Regions from separate parts of the Kitasatospora sp. NPDC001261 genome, predicted to be linked through region 2. Evidence: riboswitches for the same ligand, from Rfam matches in the RefSeq annotation. Region 2 holds a riboswitch; each other region holds the start of a gene.
What was found. A riboswitch is a leader RNA that binds a small molecule or an ion and turns the genes downstream of it on or off. The one in region 2 is predicted to bind cyclic di-AMP.

Region 1 (4,229 bases), on a different contig from region 2:
TGCCCGATCGGCGTCGCGTCCCCGGGCTCCTCGGCGTCGGCGAGCCTGGTGACGGCGAGCCGGTAGGTGTCCCGCTCCTCGGCCATCGCCTCCTCCAGGTAGAGCTCGATCTGGTCGGCGCAGTCCTCCCGGCCGCTCGGCCCGAAGGGCAGGTGGCGGGTGACCTCGGGGTCGCCGAACAGCGCGTGCAGCGCGTCCACCTCCTCCTCGGTGTGGTGGTACTCGCGGACGGCCAGGCGCGGACCGGTGAGTCGTACGGGGACCATGGCTGCCGACCCTATCCCCGCCCGGCGGCTACCGTTCGGACTATGAACGACGAAGACCTGCGGCTCGCCCCGCGCACCAAGGCCGCCGACCTGCTCGCCTGGGCGGCCGAGCAGGGCCGCGCGCCGGTGGCCGAGGGGCCGCTGCGCGCGGTGCTGGCGCTGCTGGAGCTGGGCGACGGCAGGATGCACGACGGCTGGCCCGAACTGACCTCCGACGCGGTGGAGCACCTGCTGTACGAGCGGCTCCACCTGTACGTCCAACCCGCGCCCGAGGAGGACCCGTTCGCCTACGGCGACGCCGTCCGGCTGCTGGTCGACCACCAGCGGGCGGCCCGGCGGCTGAACGCCAAGCGCCAGGAGCGGCTGCACGCGGAGGCCGAGTGGCAGGGCGAGGTCGCGGCCGGGCTGCTGCGCCGCGCCGACCTGGTGACCTGGCCCCGGCTGTACGCGCTGCTGCTGCACGCGTACGGGGTGGACGTCACGGACCCGGCGGCGGTGCGGGACTGGCTGGCCGGCTTCGGGGAGCTCCCGGAGGAGGAGCGGCTGGCCGCGTACGAGGCGCTGGCACCGGCCGGCTGGCTGGACGAGCCGGACGAGCAGGGCTGGGGCCCGGGCCGGGTGCTGTCGGTCGGCATGGCCACGGACGGCGCGCGGCGGCTGCTGGAGCAGGGCCTGATGCGGCGCAGCTACCGCAACCTGGCGGAGCTGACCGCGCTGGGGCGGCCGATGCCGGAGGAACTGGCCGGGGACTTCGGGCGGTTCGAGGAGGCGGCGGTCGAGGCGGCGCTCGACCTGTTCGGCGGGTGGACGGTGCCGGGGCTGCCGCGGCTGCTGGTGACGGAGTTCCCGGAGCTGGCGCCGGAGCCGGGCCAGGAGGAGATCGAGGCGTACCTGGCGCAGCTGCCCGCCGAGGAGTGAGACGCCGCGCGGAAGCCCCCGGTCCGGTGCTGGTGCTCCGGGCCGGGGGCTTCGCGCTGGGTCCGCCCGGGCGGGTGCCTCAGGGCGGGTGCGTCAGGGGTTGAGGCCGCGCTGCTGGAGCCAGGGCTCCGGGTCGACCGGGGCGCCGCCGCCGGGGCGGACCTCCATGTGCAGGTGCGGGCCGGTGACGTTGCCGGTCGCGCCGACCTTGCCGATCTGCTGGCCGGCGGCGACCTTGCCGGAGCCCTTGGTGATCGCGGAGAGGTGGCAGTACCAGATCTCGGTGCCGTCGGGCAGGGTCTCGACGATCCGGTAGCCGTACGAGCCGGCCCAGCCGGCCGAGGTGATGGTGCCCTGGCCGAGCGCGTGGACCGGGGTGCCGGTGTCGGCGGCGAAGTCCAGGCCGGTGTGCAGGTTGGCCCAGTAGCGGGCGCTCTGGCCGTAGTGGGCGGAGAGCCGGTAGTCCGTCACCGGGAGGGTGAGGGCGGCGGCCTTGGCCCGCTCGGCCTCCTCGGCGGCGCGCTTGGCCTCGGCCTCCTTGGCGGCGGCCTTGGCCTCCGCCTCCTGGGCGGCCTGGAGCCGGGCGGTCTCCTCGGCGGCGGTGCGCTGGCTGTCGGCCTGGTTCTGGATGCGGGCGGCGAGCGCGAGGCCGGGGTCGGCGGAGAGGGCGACCGCCGTCTCGTCCGGGGCCTCGATGGCGGGGGCGGCGGCCGGGGTCGCCGAGGTGAAGCCGGTGGCACCCAGGGTGGCGGCGACGGCGGTGACGCCGAGCAGCGGGGAGGTTCCGCGGGTCTGACGCGGCATCCGGTGGCGGTTGGTCTCGGCCTCCGCGGCGAAGTCCTCCGGGCCGAAGGCCTCGGGGCCGTCCGGGCCGGGGTGGTCGAGGAGCTGGGTACCGGCTGCGAAGCCGGCCGGGTGTGCCGGGGTGTGCGTCGACGCCACGGAGGCGCGCTCCTTTCCTTCCTTCGCGCCTACCGGGTTAGCTGACGGGTTCGGAGCAGGAAGGTCTCCTACGGCCGGGCCGAAGCCCCGCCGATTCACCCCAAGGAACGTGGTTCCCCGGCTCCCTGACCTGCCCGGAGGCCGGTCGGTGGGATTAGGCGACGGCGCACGGTGCCGTCTGGGTACGGCGTTGACAACCGCGCTGCGTTATCAAACGTTAATCCTAGGAGGCTCTGATTCCAAGCCATCCGTTCGGAGCAGCCCCGCGGCAGGTGATCGGACGTCAACGAACGGTCCCTCATGCACGGCCCCATCTGAGTACGCCTACTCATGTGCGGCCCGGCCGGGCCGCAGCATCCTGACGCCATGAGCGCACCGATGCAGACCCGCACCACGGCCGCCTACTACCTCCAGGCCGTCCTGTCCTTCGCCCTGTCGGGCACCGCCCTCGCCGTGGGGATCATCTACCTGCCGGTCGGCGGGTGGACCCGGGCCTTCCTCGGGCTCGGGCTCCTCTTCACGGTCAGCTCCGCGTTCACGCTGGCGAAGGTGATCCGGGACCGGCAGGAGTCCAACGACATGGTCACCCGGGTGGACCAGGCCCGGCTGGAGAAGCTGCTCAGCGAGCACGACCCGTTCAAGGTCGAAGGGGTCTGACCGCTCCCTTCCCCCTCTTCTCCGACGCCTCCGACGCCCGACCGCTTGACGGCTAAGGCTATTAGCCTTAGCTTTATGGCTATCGGCAGCAACGCCGATGCCCCGCACCGGCGGCCCGAGGAGGACCCCATGAACGGCACCATCACCCCGAGCACCCAGTACCTCACCGTCCCCGGCGGCCGGATCGCCTACGACGACACCCGGCAGGGCGACGGCACCCCGGTCGTCCTGCTCCCCGGCATGCTCGACAGCCGGGCCGCGTACCGGCACCTGCGCCCGCTGCTCGTCGCCGCCGGCCACCGGGTCGTCACCATGGACCTGCGGGGCTTCGGCGAATCCTCGATCACCTGGGACGACTACGGCCCGGCCGCCCTCGCCGGCGACGTCCTCGCCCTGCTCGACCACCTCGGCATCGAACGCGCCGTCCTCGCCGGGAACTCGTACACCGGAGCGACCGTCGTCAAGGCCGCCGGGGACGCCCCCGAGCGGGTCGCCGGGATCGTCCTGCTCAACGCCTTCGTCGAGAACCCGCCGCAGGGCGCCCTGATGCGCGGCGCCATGGGCCTGATGGGCGCCGCCCTCGTCCACTGGCCGGCCGCCTGGGGCTTCTACCTGCGCCGGATGGCCTTCCCCGGCGCCAGGCCCGCCGACTTCGACGCGTACGTGGACGGGCTGGTCGCCGCGCTGCGCACCCCGGGCCGGAAGACCGCCACCCGCGGGTACGTCCACGGCGACTCGGCGCCGGTCGGCTGGACGGCCGCGGTGCGGTGCCCGGCCCTGGTCGTCATGGGCAGCAAGGACCCCGACTTCCCGAAGCCGGAGCTGGTCGCCGACCGGCAGGCCGCCGCGCTCGGCGCGCGGAAGGCGATGATCGAGGGGTCCGGGCACTACCCGATGGCCGACAACCCGGCGGCCACCGCGGACGCCCTGCTGCCGTTCCTCGCCGAGCTCGGCTGAGCCCCGCCCGTCCGCTGCCCGCCCCTGCCCGACCTGATCCGTACGGAGAGCCCGAACCCATGCCCCGCGTAGGACTGACCCCCGACCAGGTCGTCGACCACGCCCTCGCCCTCATCGACGAGCAGGGCGCCGAGGCCCTCACCCTGGCCTCCGTCGCCGCCCGGGCCGGGGTCGCCACCCCCTCGCTGTACAAGCACGTCAGCGGCGGCCTCGCCGAACTGCGGCGGCTGATCGCCGTCCGGGTCACCGGGGACCTCGCCGACCGGCTGGCCGAGGCGGCCGTCGGACGCAGCGGGGACGACGCCGTCGCCGCCGTGCTGCGCGCCTACCACGCGTACGCCACCGAGCACCCGCACCGCTACAACGCCCTCCCCCAGGCCCCGCAGCCCGACGACGACCTGGCCCGCGCGGCCGCCCGACTCGTCGGCGTGATCATCGCCGTGCTGCGGGAGTACGGGCTCGACGGCTCCGAGGCGGTCCACGCCGCCC
Region 2 (4,229 bases):
CCGGCCGCCGTCAGCGCGTAGGTGATCGCGCCGAGGGCGAGGGCGGCGAGCACGGCGCCGAGGACGTCGAAGCGGCCGGAGGCGCCCTCGTCCCGGCTCTCCGGCACCGACCGGGTGGTGACCGCGATCACGGCGGCGGCGAGCGGCAGGTTCAGCAGGAAGATCCAGCGCCAGCCGGGGCCGTCCACCAGCCAGCCGCCGAGGAAGGGGCCGACCGCCGCCGACACCCCGCCGAGGCCGGACCAGAGCCCGACCGCCGCCGAGCGGTCGTCAGGGTGGAAGACGGCTTGGAGCATGGCGAGCGAGCCGGGGGTGAGCAGCGCCCCGCCGATGCCCTGGACGGCGCGGGCGGCGATCAGCACATGGATGCTCGGCGCGGCGGCGCAGGCCGCGGAGGCGACGGCGAACCAGACCACGCCGATCAGGAAGACCTTGCGCCGCCCGTAGCGGTCGCCGAGCGCGCCGCCGAGCAGGATCAGGCCCGCCAGGGTGAGCAGATAGGCGTTCAGGGTCCATTGCAGGGACGCGAGGGAGGCGCCGAGGTCGGCGCCGATCCGGGGCAGCGCGACGTTCACCACGGTGCCGTCCAGCATCGCCATGCTGGAGCCGAGCACCGTCGCCATTAGTACCCAGCGACCCTGCGCGGTGCCCAGGCGCAGGGTGCCGGCCTCGGAGGTGGCCACGGGCGAATCCTGCGCTGCCGAGGCGCACGTGACAAGGGTCACCGGTGGGTGTGTTGGCGGCTGGCGGTGCGTGAGCGGACGGGTGCGCGGCGTGGCCGATCTCGGCGCAGGGTCGTGGATCAGTGGCGGGGGGTGAATGGGTTGTGTACGCACCGTGGGCTCGGGCCTGCGGAGGGTCACTGGGACAGGGGGGATCGTTGCCGTTTCAAGAGATCGACATTGCTTCACCCGAACGGATGGGTTTTAGTTCAGCGACCGCCCGGCCAGTCCGGACGGATCCGCCGGGTGGAACGCCGAGTCCTGCCGCTGCCCGGTGGTTCGAAACGAACTCTGTACGGCAGGAGCGGGGGACCCACAGGTAAGTCGCCGGACCGGAGTTCGCGCCTCAGGGCGCGGGCGTCCAGGACCGGCTTGGGGTGAAGCCGCGCAAGCGGCCGGGCAACTCCAGCCCGAACCCGACAGCTCACCTCGCAGGCGTCGGAGAGGAAAATTCCATGCCTGCACAGGCTCGTCGTATCGCCCTGCCCCGCGCCGCCCGCATCGGCATCGCCACCGCCGTCACCGGTGTGTCCTTCGCCCTCCCGCTCGTCACCGCGATGAGCGCCCAGGCCCACACCCCGGCCGCTCCGGCCGCCGCCTCCACCGAGGCCAAGCAGGCCGCGAAGGCCGCCGCTCCGGCCGCCCAGGCCGCGCAGGAGAGCTACCGCGTCGTCAGCGGTGACACCCTGTCCAAGATCGCCGACGCCAGGAACGTCGAGGGCGGCTGGCACGCGCTGTACGAGCAGAACCGCTCGGTCGTCGGCGCCAACCCGAACCTGATCTTCCCGGGCCAGCAGCTCGCGCTGTCCGGCCACGCCGCCGCTCCGGCCGCCGACGCCGCCCCGGCGAAGCCCGCCGCTCCGGCCAAGCCCGCCAAGCCGTCCGCTCCGGCGACCCAGGCCGCCAAGCCGCAGGCCCAGGTCCAGGTGCAGACCGAGGCCGCCAAGCCGTCCGCGCAGCTCGAGACCCAGCTCCAGGTCGCCGTTCCGGCCCAGGCCGTGACCGCCACTCCGGTCGCCGCCGCCACCTCCGGCTTCGTCGCCCCGCTGGCGAGCCCGCGGCTCGGCACCGCCTACGGCGTGGCCGGTTCGATGTGGGCCTCCGGCCACCACACCGGCCAGGACTTCGTCGCCTCCACCGGCACCCCGCTGCGCGCCGTCGCCAATGGTGTCGTGGTCAAGGCCGGCAACGGCGGCGCCTACGGCAACGAGGTCGAGATCAGGCTCGCCGACGGCCACTACGCCGAGTACGCGCACCTCTCCTCGATCGGCGTGAGGATCGGTCAGACCGTCACCGCCGGCCAGCAGATCGGCCTCTCCGGCGCCACCGGCAACGTGACCGGCCCGCACCTGCACTTCGAGATCCGCAACGGCTCGGAGTACGGCTCGGACATCAACCCGGTCGCCTACCTGCGCGCGCACGGCGTCGCGCTCTGACCCCGAGAGCTCCGGGGTACCAGGAACCACCGCCGCTGCGGGCGAACCGATCGCCCGGGATGGTCATGTCGGGTGACCGCTCGACCGGGTGATCGCCGCACGGCGGACATGGGCGCGGGACACGCCCAGGCCGGCCCGGCCGCATGAGGACCTCCTCGTGCGGCCGGGCCGGCCGCTTTCGTTCCCGGGCCCGCCCGGGGTGTTCGATCGATCGAACGAAGCGTCAACTCCGGTGTCCCGCAGGGGGTTCGCCGGGATCTCCGGGCGCCTGCGGGCGCCATGCTGGCGGACGGTCAGCGCCCGGCCGGTCCGGCGGTCGGGCGGGCCGGGAGGCGAGGAGGCCGGATGGCGGTCCGCAGCGGGGGCGTGGCGGGGGAGACGGCCGGGCGGGAGCGGCCCGGGGCGGGCGGGGTCGACCGGCTGAAGGCGGACTCGGTCGGCCTGGTCGGCGTGGTGTTCATGGCGCTCGCCACCGCCGCCCCGATCACCGCGATGACCGGCAACCTGCCGATCATCGTCGGTCAGGGCAACGGCGCGGGCGCGCCCGCCGCGTACATCGTGGCGACCGTGGTGCTGACGGTGTTCTCGGTCGGCTACGTGGCGATGGCCCGGCACATCACCGCGGCCGGCGCGTTCTACGGCTACGTCTCGCACGGGCTGGGGCGGGTGGCGGGGATGGCCTCGGGGCTGCTCGCGGTGCTCGCGTACGTCGTCACCGAGGCCGCGGCCCTCGGCTTCTTCGCGTACTCGCTGCGCGGGCTGGTCCGTTCGCAGCTGGGGGTGGACGTCGGCTGGGGCTGGTACGCGCTGTTCGGGGCGGCGGTGATCGGGGTGATGGGCTGGTTCGACCTGCATCTGACGGCCAGGGTGCTCGGGGTCGCGCTGGTGCTGGAGATCGGCGTCCTGTCGGCGGTCTCACTGGCGGTGCTGCTCTCCGGCGGCGGGCCGGACGGGCTCGCGGCCGGGACCCTGAACCCGCTGAACGCGCTGAAGGGGGTGGGGAGTTCGGGCACCTCGGCGGCCGGGCTCGGACTGTTCTTCGCGTTCTGGTCCTGGGTGGGCTTCGAGTCCACCGCGATGTACGGCGAGGAGTCCCGCGACCCGAAGCGGGTGGTGCCGCGGGCCACGCTGATCTCCGTGATCGGGGTCGGGCTGCTCTACGTGTTCGTGTCCTGGATGATCGTGTCCGGCAACGGGGTCGAGCGGGCGGTCGCGGTGGCGGGCGGCGCGGTGCCGGGCAAGGACGGCAACAGCCTGTTCTTCGACCAGCTCGCCGCGCACCTGGGGGCCTGGGCGGTGAAGGTCTTCCAATGGCTGGTCGTCACCGGCTCGTTCGCCTGCGCGATGGCCTTCCACCAGTGCGCGGCCCGGTACCTGTACGCGATCGGGCGGGAGGGGCTGCTGCACCCGGCGCTCGGCCGCACCCATCCGCGGCACGGCTCGCCGCACGTCGCCTCGGTGACGCAGTCGGTCATCGCGGTGGGGCTGGTGGCGGGGTTCCTGGCGGCCGGCATGGACCCGTACGCGCACCTGTACACGCTGCTGGCGCTGCTCGGGACGATGGCGATCCTGGTCGTGCAGACGCTCTGCTCCTTCGCCGTGGTCGGGTACTTCCACGTGCGCGGACGGCACCCGGAGACGGCGCACTGGTTCCGGACGCTGGCCGCGCCGCTGGCGGGCGGGGTGGCGATGGCCGGGGTGGTGGTGCTGCTGGTGCTCAACCGGGACACCGCGGCGGGGGAGGCGGCGCACACGCTGCTGTTCCGGCTGATCCCGTACCTGGTGATCGGGGTGTTCGCGGGCGGGATCGGGCTGGCGCTCGCGGTGCGCCGGTGGCGGCCCGGGCTGTACGCGCGGATCGGGCGGGTGGTGCTGGAGGACGCGGTCGAGCGGTGACCGGGCCGGGGCCGCGGTGGCCGGCGGGCCCGGGCGTTCGCGCCGGGCGGGCCCGGGTTCAGCGCCGGTGGACCGGCAGGCCGTACTGGGCGGCGGCCAGCAGCTCGTGCATCCGGTGGCCGAAGTCGTCGGTGTCCCGGGCGGGTTCGGGGAAGACCAGGCGGACGTCGCGGTG
Region 3 (4,229 bases), on a different contig from region 2:
CGATCTGCTCGATGACGGCCAGGACGGCCTTCTCGACGCCCTTGCCGAAGTAGCGGTTCTTGTCGCCGTCGCGCAGCTCCAGCGCCTCGAAGGCACCGGTGGAGGCACCCGACGGGACAGCGGCACGACCCGTGCTGCCGTCGTCGAGGCCGACCTCGACCTCGACCGTGGGGTTGCCGCGGGAGTCGAGGATCTCACGGGCTACGACGACATCGATGGACGGCACGAGGCATCTCCTTGCGAGAGCAGGGTCCGGTCTGACGGTGGTGCTGCCAGCAGGACGATTGCGGAGTCGTTACGACCAGAGCCTAACCGCCCGGGCTGCCGTGGCCGCGTCGGCCTCGGTCCCGTCTCACCGTGTGGCCCTGCTACCCACCGGTAGTTCACCTGCTTGTCCCAGCTTGTCCCACCGGAGCGGGCGAATGCGGACGAAGGGGACCGGTAGGACCGGCCCCCTTCGGACGGCGGGGTGGAGCGGCGTCGACGCCGAGCGCTCCGGCGCGGCGGCGGGCGCCCCCGGCGGGCACCCCGGCCTCGGGGTGCTGCCGGCGTCGGGCGGGGCGGCTCAGCCGAGGTGCAGCACCTGGCCGGGCATGATCAGGTTCGGGTCGCCGCCGACGGTGGAGTGGTTCTGCTCGTACAGCGCGCTCCAGCCGCCGGACACGCCCTGGGCGGCGGCGATGGTCGACAGGGTGTCACCGGCACGGACGGTGTAGTCGTGGCCGGCGGCCTGCGGGGCCTGCTGCGCGGCGCGCGGGGCGTACTGCGGCTGGGCGGCGGCCTGGCCGGCGTACTGCTGGTAGACGCTCTGGTGGCTGGTCCAGTACCAGCCGCCGTTGTTCTGGTACCAGTACACCTTGGCGTCGGCGTCCCAGCCGGCCTTGCCGGAGAAGCCCGGGGTCTGCGGCTGCGCCTGCTGCTGCGGGGCGACCTGCTGGACCGGCTGCGCGGCGGGCTTCTGGGCCGGCTTCTGGGCGGCGGGCTTCTGCGCGACCGGCTTCTCGGCCGGCTTGGCGGCGGGCTTCGGGGCCTGCTGCTTGGGGGCGGACTGCGGCTTGGCGTCCGAGGAGGTGTCGACCGAGGCCGGGGCACCGCCCTTGGTCAGACCGGCCTTCTGGGAGCAGACCGGCCAGGCGCCCGGACCCTGCGAGGCCAGCACCTTCTCGGCGACCGAGATCTGCTGGGCCTTGCTGGCCTGGTTGGCCTGCGCCGCGTAGGCGGTGCCGCCGTACGCCTTCCAGGTGCTGGACGTGAACTGGAGGCCGCCGTAGAAGCCGTTGCCGGTGTTGATGCTCCAGTTGCCGCCGCTCTCGCACTGGGCGACGGAGTCCCAGGTGGAGGCCGGGGCGGCGGAGGCGCCGGTGGCGGTGAGGAGCGGCATCGCGAGTCCGACGCCGGCCACACCGGCGACGGCGATGGCCTTCTCGGCCTGGGTGCGACGACGGTGACGGCCAGTTCCAACGAACAGCATGAAGAGGTCCCTCTCCGTACGCCTGCGAGGTGAGCTGTCGGGTTCGGACCGGGAGGTGGCCCGGCCGCCGTACGCGGAAACGATTCCGCTCGGGCGGCTTCACCCCAAGCCGTGGGGAGACGGCAACAAACCTGGTTCCCCCGCCCCTGCCCAGGGTTCTGGTCGGTTTCCCGTGACGCGGCGGGCAGGATTCGGCGTTCCGCGTACGAGGTCCGCAGCTGCGAACTCCAGGGAGAGTAGACAGATCATCAGACCAATCACAAGCTCATATCACCGATATCACACAACAATTACGGCCCGTGTCCGATCGCCTACCAACAGCGGCGTTATGTCCGGATTGATGGGTGTTCACACCCCCGTCGGCGGGCAATCGGCGACCTCCCGTCAGCGTGATCTCAGCAGGTCGGAGGCGTCGAAGAGGCATCCGGAACGGGGTGCAGAGGGGCGTGCGGGGAACGGCTCTCCGGACTGAATTCCACCGGGAGTTCGCGCAGGCCACGCATGATCAGACCACCCCGCCAGCGCAGATTCTCCGGGCTTTCCGCGAGCCGCAGATCGGGCAGCCGGGAAAGCAGCGTGGCCAGCGCGGCACGCCCTTCGAGCCGCGCCAGCGGAGCGCCGATGCAGTAGTGGATGCCGTGCCCGAAGCCCAGGTGGGGGTTGTCCTTCCGGGCCAGGTCCAGGGTGTTCTCCGCCGCGAACCGGGCCGGGTCGCGGTCCGCCGCGGCCAGCACCACCAGCACCGGGTCGCCGACCGGGATGTCCACCCCGCCGATGGTCAGCGGACGGGTCGCGAACCGCCAGGTCGCCAGCTCCACCGGCCCGTCGTAGCGCAGGAGTTCCTCGATCCCGGTCTCCAGCAGCGCGCTCTCCCCGCGCACCACCGACTCCTGCAGCAGCCGGCGCTGCTCCGGATTGCGCAGCAGCGCGTAGGTGCCGTTGCCGATCAGGTTCACGGTGGTCTCGAAACCCGCGAACAGGAGGATGAAGGCCATCGCCGCGGCCTCGTTCTCGGTCAGGTGCTCACCGTGGTCGCCGGCCCGGATCAGGCCCGAGATCAGGTCGTCCCCGAGGTCCGCCCGCTTGCGGTGGATCAGCTCCAGCAGGTACGCCCGCATCCGCTTCACCGCCCGCCCCACGCCGCCGCGTTGGCCCCCGCCGTGGCGGATCATCATCCCGGCCCAGTCGCGGAAGTCGTCCTGGTCCTCGGCCGGCACCCCGAGCATGTCGCAGATCGCGTAGATGGGGAGCGGGAACGCGAACTCGTGGATCAGGTCCGCCGAACCGCGCTGCGCGAAGCCGTCGATCAACCGGTCGGTGAGCTGCTGCACCCGCGGCTCGAACTCGGCCACCCGGCGCGGGGTGAACGCCTTCGACACCAGCCGGCGCAACCGGGTGTGGTCCGGCGGGTCGATGTTCAGCAGGTGGGTCATCAGGTCCGCCTGCCGCTCCCCCGGGATGCCCACCCGGCCGGTGCGGTGCGCCTGCCCGCTGTGGTGCGCCGGGTTCTTCGACAGCCGGCTGTCCGCGAGCGCCTGCCGGGCGTCCGCGTACCTGGTCACCAGCCAGGCCTCCACCCCGCTCGGCAGGGTGGTGCGGTGCACCGGGGAGTGCTCGCGCAACCAGGCGTAGGCGGGGTACGGGTCGGCGGCGAACTCCCAGGTGAACAGCTGCGGGGCGGGGGCGTCGGACGACGGGGCGGCGGGCCGGGCGGGGACGGGCTGAGCTGGCATGGACCGACCGTATCCGGTGCGACGGGCGCGCCCTCCCTCCGGCGGGGCGCCGCTTCCCCGCCACTCCTCCGCCGCGCTTCCGCGACCGGACGCGTCGGGCGTGCCAACACTCCGTGGCCGGTCCGTGGCCGGTCCGTGGACAGCTCTTGGCCGACTCTTGGCCGCGGGGCGGGCGTGAGCCTGGTCACCTGAGGGGTAATCCCTGTTGCGGAGGGTCAGGACGTGCCTACGATCCTCCGCAGTACGCGTGGGCGCCGGTGCGGTGTCGCCCACAGGGAGGAGCAGACCATGCGGGTCAGCGGGTCAGTCGTCGTCATCGCGGTCCTCGACGGCGGGTCGGGCGCGGGCCTCGCCCGCCGGTTCGCCGCCGCCGGCACCGCCGGAATGCTCATCGCCGACCAGTACGCCGGCATCGCCGAGGACCTCGCCGCCGAACTCGACCGGCCGGGCTGCCCCGTCGTCGGCGTCTGCGGCGACATCCGCCGCCCCAGCGACGTCGCCGCCCTCGTGGACACCGCCGAGAAGCACCTCGGGCCGATCGACCTGTTCGCCGTGGCCGGCCCCGACGGCGAGCGGATCATCTCGCTGGCGGACCTGCCCGACCACCTCGACCTGGAACGGCTCGCCGAACTCGTCCTCCTCGTCGGCGAGGCCATCGGCGAACTCGTCCCGCCGCAGCGGCGCCCCGAGCGCACCGCCACGGCGGCCTGAGCGCCTACTCCCCGACCGGACCGAGGCCCTCGGCCGCGCGCACCGCGTCCCGGTAACCGCGCGCGGCCGACCGCAGCGCGGCGTCCACGTCCACCCCCGCGTCGTGCGCCCGCTGCACCACCGCGAGCAGCAGCCGGCCCGCCGAATCGGCCGTCAGCTCGGCCGGCAGCCCGTACGCCTCGTCCGGCACCCCCGTGAAACCCGCCCGGCGCACCCGCGACACCAGCTTCGCCGCGTACGCCAGCGAGGGCAGCCCGGCCGGCACGCCATCCAGCACCGACTCGCGGTCCGCCTTCTCGGCCGCCTTCAGCTGC
Region 4 (4,229 bases), on a different contig from region 2:
CAACGGCAAGGCGAACGTTTCCGCCGCCACCCGGCAGACCGTGCTGGCGGCACTCGACGTGCTCGGGTACGAGCGGCCGACCCGCCTTCGCCAGCGCAGCGCCGGGCTGATCGGCCTGATCACGCCGGAGCTCAGCAACCCGATCTTCCCGGCGCTGGCCCAGGTGATCGAGCAGGTGCTCAGCCGGCACGGCTACACCCCGGTGCTGTGCACCCAGACGCCGGGCGGGTCCACCGAGGACGAACTGGTGGACATGCTGGTGGACCGGGGCGTGGCGGGCATCGTCTTCGTCTCCGGCCTGCACGCCGACACCACCGCCGACCACGACCGCTACGCCCGGCTGGCCGGGCGCGGGGTGCCGTTCGTGCTGATCAACGGCTACAGCGAGAAGATCGACGCGCCGTTCATCTCGCCGGACGACCGCGCCGCGATGTGGATGGCCGTCCAGCACCTGGCCGAACTCGGGCACGAGCGGATCGGGCTGGCCGTCGGTCAGCGCCGGTACGTACCGGTGCTGCGGAAGATCGAGGGCTTCACGGCGGCGATGCGCGAGGTGCTCGGGCTCGGCCGGGAGGAGGCCGAGAACCTCGTCCACCACACGCTGTTCAGCGTGGAGGGCGGGCACGCGGCGGCCGGCGCGCTGCTCGACAAGGGCTGCACGGCGATCGTCTGCGGGAGCGACATGATGGCGCTCGGGGCGATCCGGGCGGTGCGGCAGCGCGGGCTGTCGGTGCCGCAGGACGTGTCGGTGGTCGGCTTCGACGACTCTCCGCTGATCGCCTTCACCGAGCCGCCGTTGACCACGATCCGCCAGCCGGTCGAGGCGATGGCCACGGCGGCGGTGGACGCGCTGCTGGAGGAGGTCGGCGGGAACGCCGCCCAGCGCGGCGAGTTCATGTTCCAGCCGGAGCTGGTGATGCGCGGGTCCACCGGGGCCTGCGCGCGCTGAACCCCGGCCGCCACGGCCGTCGGACGGGCCCCGGAGGGCGATCGCTCTCCGGGGCCCGTCGGCGTGCGCGCGGTCGGCCGTCGCGGGTCGTGGCAGGCCGTGCCGGACCGTGGCGGGCCGTGGGGTGGGTCAGCCCTCCTGGGCGGTAGGGCGGTCGGCGGTCAGGCGGTGCCCGTCGGCGGCCTCGCCGGTACGGGTCTCGGTGCGGCGGCCGCGGGCCAGGTAGTCGCGCAGGACCAGTTCGACGGCGTCCTGGGGGCTCTTGGTGCCGGAAAGCATCATCGCGTCGATCGCGAGGTTCGCGTCGAGGGTGACGGTGACCTGGGCCATGTGACTCCTCCTCGGGTGCAGAGCAGCAGCATGCCCGCTGGGGCGGCGATCCACCACGGAACGGGGCGGAACCGCGGTCGGGAACGGTCGGGCACGCCGGGGCCCCGGGAACGCCGGAACCCCCGGGGAGGAGCGACCAGACTCTCCCCGGGGGTGGTGGGCGGTCAGCGTTCGGACGACGGCCGACAGCTGACGGATAACAGCTGACAGATGTTGAAATCTGTCAGCTGTTATCTGTTACCCGTCAGCTGTTACCGGAGGTCCGTCAGCCGTGGACCGTGGACCGCGCGCCGTCCTCAGACCCGGCCGGCGAAGTCCGGGGCCCAGTTGGCGATGCTCTGCTCGCGGACGCCCGAGCTCGGGTTGGCGGCCTCGACGTACTTGCCGTTGCCGATGTAGATCGCGACGTGGTAGACGCCGGAGTCCTTGCCGTTGTTGGACCAGAACAGCAGGTCGCCCGCCTGGAGGCTGTCCAGCGAGACGTGGGTGCTGGCGGCGGCCTGGTCGGCGGCGACGCGCGGGACGGAGACGCCCGCGGCGCGCAGCGCGGCCTGGGTCAGGCCGGAGCAGTCCCAGCCGCCGTTGCCGGTGCCGCCGTAGACGTACGCCTGACCGACCTTCGACTCGGCGAAGGAGACCGCCGCGGCCATGCTGCCGGTCACGGCCGGCGCCTGGGTCTGGGTCTGGGTCTGCGTCTGGGCCTGGGGCTGCGGAGCGGGCTTGGTGGCGGGCTTCGCGGCCGGCTTGGTGGACGGCTTGGCGGCCGGGGCCTCGGGCTGCGCGGTCGGCTGGGCGTTCACGGCACCGCCGTTCGCGGACTGGCCGGACTTCTGCGAGCGGTCGAACCAGGTGAAGTCCGAGCCGGACGTGCCGGCGGAGGACTGGCCGGCCCGGGCCTGGCCGTTGCCGCCGAAGGACAGCTGCTGGCCCGGGTAGATGATGTCCGGACCCTCGGTCAGGGTGCCGCGGTTGAGGTCGTACAGCCGCTGCCAGCCGCCCTGCACCTTGTGCTGGTCGGCGATCGCGGACAGCCAGTCGCCCTCGACGACGGTGTAGTCGCCGCCCTGGGCCTGCTGCTGGCGCTTCTGCACCCAGTCGCTCCGGTTGCCGGAGGCGGCGGAGTCGGTGGAGGCCTGCGCGTCGCCCTGGGCGGGCGCGGCGGGCTTCGCGGCGGGGGTCTGCGGCTGCGCGGGCTTGGCGCTGGGCTTCGCGGCCGGAGCGGCCGGAGCGGCCGGCTTGGCGCTCTGGGCGGGCGCGGCGGGCTTGGCGGCGGTCGAACCCGCCGAGGTGTCAACGGCGGCCGCGGCGCCGCCCTTGGTGAGCCCGGCCTGGACCGAGCAGACCGGCCAGGCGCCGGGGCCCTGCGAGGCGAGGACCTTCTCGGCGACGGCGATCTGCTGGTCCTTGGTGGCCAGGTCGGCGCGGGCCGCGTAGGCCGTGCCGCCGAAGGCGGACCAGGTGCTGGAGGTGAACTGGAGGCCGCCGTAGAAGCCGTTGCCGGTGTTGATGCTCCAGTTGCCGCCGCTCTCGCACTGGGCGACCTTGTCCCAGGTGGCGACGGAGGCGGCCGAGGCGGTGCCGGTGGTGAGGCAGGGGACGGTGAGGCCGACGCCCGCGACGCCGAGGGCGGCGATCACGCGACGGGTACGGCCGGACAGACGGGTGCCGTTGGTGGGCAGCATGAAGACGTGGTCCTCTCCCACGCCTGCGAGGTGAGCTGTCGGATTCGGGCTGGAGTTGCCCGGCCGTGCGGTGAGCACGGCTTCACCCCTAGCCCTGGACCGTTCCGGAGAGCGGTCCGGGGCGACTTACCTGTGGGTCCCCCGCTCCTGCCGTGGTGCGTTTTCGCGCTTCCAGGACATCCGACGGCAGGACTCGGCGTTGCGGATGACCGGGTTCGTGTGGTCACGAACGGGGAGCACGTTAATCAGACTTAAGTTCAAACTGCAAACCACTGTGATGTGCATCACGGTTTAGTGGAAACTGCCAAAATTGCCACTCACCATGATCGTAAATGATCGTTTTCAGGCAATGCTGTTGTGGAAGCCGACAACTGGCTCCGCCTCAGGAGTGGCGTGACGGTGCGTCGAATCGCGGAGTGGCACACTCCGGCGGGTGGGGGAGCGGCCGCGATCGGAGCATGTGAATCCACGCTCCCTATTTCCTTTCAAATAGCGCCAGAACGGACATTCCCCTTCATTGCCGGGTGACTCCCGTACGGGACGGACGGGGTGGGGGGAAGTACGCGGAAGGGCCCGGAACGCGATCCGTTCCGGGCCCTTCGGTGCGCGCGAACCCGCGCGCGGTGTCCTTATCGTCCGCCAGGCCCCTCGGCGGCCGCGTGGGCGCCACGGGAGCCCTCCACGACCCCCTCGGCCTCGGCGGCGGCCGCCGCCTCCGCCTCGGCCCGTGCCAGGTCCTCCGGGGACGGCGTGGGCAGCGCGGCCAGGTAGGTGGAGGCGATCAGCTGGCCGACCGACGGGTAGGCGCCCAGCGGCGCGGCCGACGGGCAGCCGGTCTCCTCGGCGGCGGTGGCGAGCAGCTCGGAGTCCGCCTCCGGGCCGATCACCAGCGGGGCCAGCGCCGGGCGCTGCGAGCCGGTGTCCTTGAGGTGGTTGACGGCCGCGGCCACCGAGCCGGGCACGTCGAGCGCGGCGGCGACGACCGGCACGGCCAGCCGGGCGGCCAGCAGCACGCCGGTGATGCCGGCCGCGGCGGCCGCGTCCTCGCCGCCGACGGTGGTCAGCACCACGCCGTCCGCGGCGGTCGCGATGGCGAACAGTCGGGCGCGGTCGGCCCGGGCCAGCCCGGCCTCGGAGAGCCGGACGTGCACGGCCTCGGCCAGCAGCGGGTGCGGGCCCAGCGGGTCGGTGACGGGCGCGCCGTACTCGGCGGCGAGCGCGTGAAGCCCGGTCAGGAAGGTGTGCGGGCCGGGCACCAGCGGCACCAG

Region 1: it holds a riboswitch for cyclic di-AMP, as region 2 does, so the genes downstream of both, ACFY4B_RS34075 (M23 family metallopeptidase) here and ACFY4B_RS39495 (peptidoglycan DD-metalloendopeptidase family protein) in region 2, are expected to answer to the same signal.
Region 3: it holds a riboswitch for cyclic di-AMP, as region 2 does, so the genes downstream of both, ACFY4B_RS17335 (transglycosylase family protein) here and ACFY4B_RS39495 (peptidoglycan DD-metalloendopeptidase family protein) in region 2, are expected to answer to the same signal.
Region 4: it holds a riboswitch for cyclic di-AMP, as region 2 does, so the genes downstream of both, ACFY4B_RS20770 (transglycosylase family protein) here and ACFY4B_RS39495 (peptidoglycan DD-metalloendopeptidase family protein) in region 2, are expected to answer to the same signal.

Annotation. Positions count from the first base shown of each region.
Region 1 is NZ_JBIAXP010000031.1:106,007-110,235, reverse strand. It holds gene ACFY4B_RS34085 (GNAT family N-acetyltransferase) at 1-266, opposite strand, end outside; gene ACFY4B_RS34080 (hypothetical protein) at 309-1,184, shown strand; gene ACFY4B_RS34075 (M23 family metallopeptidase) at 1,278-2,126, opposite strand; cyclic di-AMP (ydaO/yuaA leader) riboswitch at 2,139-2,297, opposite strand; gene ACFY4B_RS34070 (YiaA/YiaB family inner membrane protein) at 2,493-2,783, shown strand; gene ACFY4B_RS34065 (alpha/beta fold hydrolase) at 2,859-3,740, shown strand; gene ACFY4B_RS34060 (TetR/AcrR family transcriptional regulator) at 3,800-4,229, shown strand, end outside.
Region 2 is NZ_JBIAXP010000043.1:33,890-38,118, reverse strand. It holds gene ACFY4B_RS39500 (MFS transporter) at 1-623, opposite strand, end outside; cyclic di-AMP (ydaO/yuaA leader) riboswitch at 975-1,175, shown strand; gene ACFY4B_RS39495 (peptidoglycan DD-metalloendopeptidase family protein) at 1,178-2,158, shown strand; gene ACFY4B_RS39490 (APC family permease) at 2,504-4,054, shown strand; gene ACFY4B_RS39485 (DUF2470 domain-containing protein) at 4,113-4,229, opposite strand, start outside.
Region 3 is NZ_JBIAXP010000011.1:239,352-243,580, forward strand. It holds gene eno (phosphopyruvate hydratase) at 1-226, opposite strand, end outside; gene ACFY4B_RS17335 (transglycosylase family protein) at 566-1,471, opposite strand; cyclic di-AMP (ydaO/yuaA leader) riboswitch at 1,477-1,645, opposite strand; gene ACFY4B_RS17340 (cytochrome P450) at 1,867-3,204, opposite strand; gene ACFY4B_RS17345 (SDR family NAD(P)-dependent oxidoreductase) at 3,493-3,915, shown strand; gene ACFY4B_RS17350 (MazG family protein) at 3,920-4,229, opposite strand, start outside.
Region 4 is NZ_JBIAXP010000014.1:231,951-236,179, forward strand. It holds gene ACFY4B_RS20760 (LacI family DNA-binding transcriptional regulator) at 1-949, shown strand, start outside; gene ACFY4B_RS20765 (hypothetical protein) at 1,079-1,279, opposite strand; gene ACFY4B_RS20770 (transglycosylase family protein) at 1,576-2,982, opposite strand; cyclic di-AMP (ydaO/yuaA leader) riboswitch at 2,969-3,139, opposite strand; gene ACFY4B_RS20775 (hypothetical protein) at 3,591-4,229, opposite strand, start outside.